DNA from 2 places in the Agrobacterium fabrum str. C58 genome. Region 2 is predicted to be linked to the other one. Evidence: predicted binding sites of a transcription regulator. Region 2 holds the regulator's gene; the other holds the start of a gene.
The links. Region 2 encodes LexA, which represses DNA repair genes until DNA is damaged. Its sites were predicted from a motif close to TGTTCNNNNTGTGTTCNG; they were not measured.
Positions count from the first base shown of each region.

Region 1: ATU_RS13400 (helicase-related protein) is a predicted target of LexA. The motif match lies at 987-1,004, and genes of this name have one in related genera.

Region 1 covers NC_003062.2:2,753,435-2,755,636, reverse strand. The annotation lists gene ATU_RS13405 (ubiquinone biosynthesis hydroxylase) at 1-785, shown strand, start outside; gene ATU_RS13400 (helicase-related protein) at 1,234-2,202, shown strand, end outside.
Region 2 covers NC_003062.2:1,389,382-1,391,583, forward strand. The annotation lists gene ATU_RS06880 (glutathione S-transferase family protein) at 1-528, opposite strand, end outside; gene lexA (transcriptional repressor LexA) at 789-1,511, opposite strand; gene ATU_RS06890 (amino acid ABC transporter ATP-binding protein) at 1,894-2,202, opposite strand, start outside.

The DNA.
Region 1 (2,202 bases), 1.4 Mb from region 2:
CAGCGATCACCCTTTCCGACGGTACATCGCTGGAAGCGCGGTTGCTCATTGCCTGCGACGGTGTTCGCTCGGCTCTGCGGGATATGGCCGGTATCAAGACGGTGCATTGGGCCTATGACCAGTCCGGTATCGTCACGACCGTCGAGCACGAACGGCCGCATGAGGGCTGCGCGGAAGAGCATTTCCTGCCCTCCGGCCCCTTTGCCGTCCTGCCGTTGAAGGGAAACCGCTCCTCGCTTGTCTGGACCGAGCGCACCGCTGATGCCGTCAGGCTGGTCGCTTCCGACGATCTTGTCTTCGAGGAAGAGCTGGAGCGCCGGTTCGGCCACAAGCTCGGGCCCGTCCGTCCGGTCGGTCCGCGACGCGCCTTTCCGCTGGGCCTGACGCTGGCGCGCTCCTTCGTCGCGCCGCGGTTTGCGCTTGCAGGTGACGCGGCGCACGGCATTCATCCGATTTCCGGACAGGGCCTCAATCTCGGCTTCAAGGATGTGGCGGCGCTTGCCGAAACCGTGGTCGAGGCCGACCGTCTCGGCCTCGATATCGGCTCTCTCAACGTTCTCGAGCGGTATCAGTCCTGGCGGCGTTTCGACACGTTGCGGATGGGTGTGACGACGGATGTGCTGAACCGGCTTTTCTCCAACGATGTCGGCCCCATCCGCGTCATGCGCGATTTCGGTCTGGGAGTGGTCGATCGGTTGCCGGGTCTCAAGTCCTATTTCATCGGTCAGGCCGCCGGTACGACGGATGCAAATGCGCCGCGCCTTCTTGCCGGCGAGGCGCTTTGACTGGGACCCTTCGCTAAGGGTGAATAGCGCCACCCGCAATCGTCGCTTGACAGGCCACTACGGTATTTTCCGGGAATGGAAAGCTGAATCCGGGCAAGGACTTACCCGGATTCACAATCTGGTATGGGGCATCAATTTTCCAACCAGATATTGCGGAGAACAAAAACGGAATCAGGGCGAGTCAGCGATTCGTATTCGATTCGTTCGCAGACTGTTCCGCAACCGAATCGATTCCATCTTCGCCGGATTCTTTTTGAACCATCAAGTCGCTGAATCTGAACGGATAATTCACCAGAGAAGCCCTCCTCCGCTACTTTGCGGATGAGGCCTATTGCCTTTGTCGGCGCGCATTGCCATGTGTGGTGGGTGCGGCCCGCATCCGGTGATGCCGGGCGGCACGGCAAGCAGATGAAGTCGATTCGCGGATGCTACGTTGAATTTTCGCCCCATGATCCTGAGCGGCCGCGGTGTCACGGCCGTTCTCGGCCCCACCAATACCGGCAAGACCCATTACGCGATCGAGCGAATGGTGGCGCATGGCAACGGTGTCATCGGCCTCCCACTGCGCCTTCTGGCGCGGGAGGTCTATACCCGTCTGGTTGAAAAGGTGGGGGCGCCGAATGTGGCGCTGATAACCGGCGAAGAAAAAATCTCACCGCCCAAAGCCAAATATTCCGTCTGCACCGTGGAAGCCATGCCGCGCGAGACGACCGCCGCCTTCGTCGCGATCGACGAGGTGCAGCTGGCCGGCGATCTTGAGCGTGGCCATATCTTCACCGACCGGGTGCTGCATCTGCGCGGGCGGGAGGAAACGCTGCTTCTGGGTGCCGGCACGATGCGCCCGATCCTCGAAAAGCTGCTGCCGGGAATAACCGTGGTCGAGCGGCCGCGCCTGTCGCAGCTTTTTTATGCGGGCCAGAAGAAGATAACCCGCCTGCCACAACGTACGGCGATCGTCGCCTTTTCGGCGGAAGAGGTCTATGCCATTGCCGAGTTGGTGCGGCGCCAGCGCGGTGGCGCCGCCGTTGTAATGGGTGCGCTTTCGCCGCGCACGCGCAATGCGCAGGTGGGGCTCTACCAGTCGGGCGATGTGGAATATCTTGTCGCGACGGATGCCATCGGCATGGGTCTCAACCTCGATGTCGATCACGTCGCCTTCGCGCAGGACCGCAAATTCGACGGTTACCAGTTCCGCAACCTCAATCCGGGTGAAATCGGCCAGATTGCCGGCCGCGCCGGCCGTCATCTTCGCGATGGCACATTCGGTGTGACGGGGCGTGTCGATCCGTTCGATGACGAATTGGTCGAGCGGATCGAAACCCATCAGTTTGATGCGGTGAAGGTGCTGCAGTGGCGGACGAAAAACTTCGATTTTTCCTCCATTGCCAATCTGCGCCTGAGCCTTGATGCCGCGCCG
Region 2 (2,202 bases):
CGCCGGCGAAAGATCGGCGCCATAGGTCTGGAAACGGAACGCCACCGGGCAGAAGAAAGCGTCGACCGCCGTGAATTTCTGACCGGCTAGAAACGGTCCGCCGAATTTTGCGAGGCCTTCACTCCACAGCGCATCGATGCGCTTTATATCGGCCGCAAGCCCGGCATCACCGGCTTTGGGTTTTACGCGGATGCCGACCGACATGGGGTAGAGATTGCGAAGCGAGGAAAATCCCGCATGCATTTCACTCGCCGCCGAGCGTGACCAGGCCCGTGCCTGCTTGTCGCCTGCCCAGACGCCCTGATGTCTCTCGGCGAGATATTCGGCAATCGACAGCGTTTCCCAGACCGTCACCCCTTCGTCGACGAGGCAAGGCACCTTGCCGGTCGGCGAAAAGCTGGAGAAGGAAACACCTTCGCCAAAGGGAATGAGTTTTTCATCAAAGGCGATGCCAAGCGTGCGCATCAAAACCCAGGGCCGCAATGACCATGAGGAATAGTTCTTGTTGGCAATATAGAGATCGTACATGGCGTTTTCCCCGATAGAACGCACATTTCTACACCTGCTAAGGAGCCTTGGAATATCGCAAAGAATCCATGGCTCCCATAAGGCCAATTGATGGAGGGGCCGTCATACACGACGGAATTTCGCAGCAACGAGTGCGTTTGCCAATCTCACAAAGAAAAGGCGCATCAATTCAACGGAACGATGCGCCATTCATTTCGAAAGCCAAATCTACCCGTGAAAACCTATTCGGTTTCAGTAATACCGGCAGCAGCCTCCAGCTATCAATGGTAACGGCGTATCAACCCGACCAGCTTGCCCTGAATCTTCACCCGATCCGGTCCAAAAATGCGGGTCTCGTAGGCAGGATTGGCCGCTTCCAACGCGATGGACGCACCCTTGCGGCGGAAGCGCTTCAGCGTGGCTTCTTCATCATCCACCAGCGCCACGACGATATCGCCCGGATTGGCGGTATTACCGTTGCGGATGATGACGGTATCGCCATCAAAAATCCCGGCCTCGATCATCGAATCGCCTTTGACCTCAAGCGCGTAGTGCTCGCCCGAACCCAGCATGTCCACCGGCACGGCCAAATCATGGGTATTGTTCTGGATGGCGGAAATCGGCACACCGGCAGCGATACGACCCATGACGGGAATGGTGGCAGCTCCGGCGAAATCATTGGCAGGCGCCTTCACGGCAGGCGCCGGTTCCGGCTCCTTCGGTTTTCCAAGGCTGCCCTCGATGACGCTCGGCGAAAAGCCGCGTTGCGGCCTTGCGCCCGGCGTATAAGCCTCGGGCAGTTTGATAACCTCCAGCGCTCGCGCCCTGTTAGGTAGCCGGCGAATAAACCCGCGCTCTTCGAGCGCGGTGATCAGCCGGTGGATGCCGGATTTGGAAGCAAGATCGAGTGCGTCCTTCATTTCATCGAAGGAGGGCGGCACGCCGGACTCTTTCATTCTTTCATGAATGAAGAGAAGCAGTTCCTGCTGTTTGCGCGTGAGCATGAGGAAAACACCCTTGAGAATCGTCGTTGAAGTCGCGAAACAAATACAGAACGAACACTATATGTTCCATATGTGTTCCGCAATCCCCTAAAATTTCGTGAAGGATGCATATCGAATCCTGATTCAATCTTCGAAACATGAAGAGATCAGGCCGATGATATAAGTAGCGTTGGGAATAGACGCCGGTCGGGGATTCCGATCGATGAAATTGTCGCGGGAACAGTTTCCAGGTCAGATCACGACCTCGGAGCCGAAGCGGCCTGAACGCGCCGAAGCAACGCAGAGTGATGGCCCTCTCCGTTGCTTCTTTTATTCGCCTTGAAGCGACAGCCTCATGGCGCAAGGTCGATGACTGCGTTTGCCTGACCTGCTCTTCCGCCGGCTATTTCACGCCGTTGGAGAGGAATGCCTGCAGCTCGGGCGTTTGTGGTTTCTCGAAAAGCTGTTTCGAAGCGCCCATTTCCCAGATCTTACCCTGATGCATGAAGACGGTCACATGTGCGACGCTGCGGGCAAAGCTCATTTCATGGGTCACCAGCAACATCGTCATGCCTTCCCGCGCCAGCTGTTCCATGACGAGGAGCACCTCTCCCGTCAGTTCGGGATCGAGAGCGGATGTCACCTCGTCGAACAGCATGACTTTCGGCCGCATCGCCAGCGAACGGGCGATGGCTACACGTTGCTGTTGTCC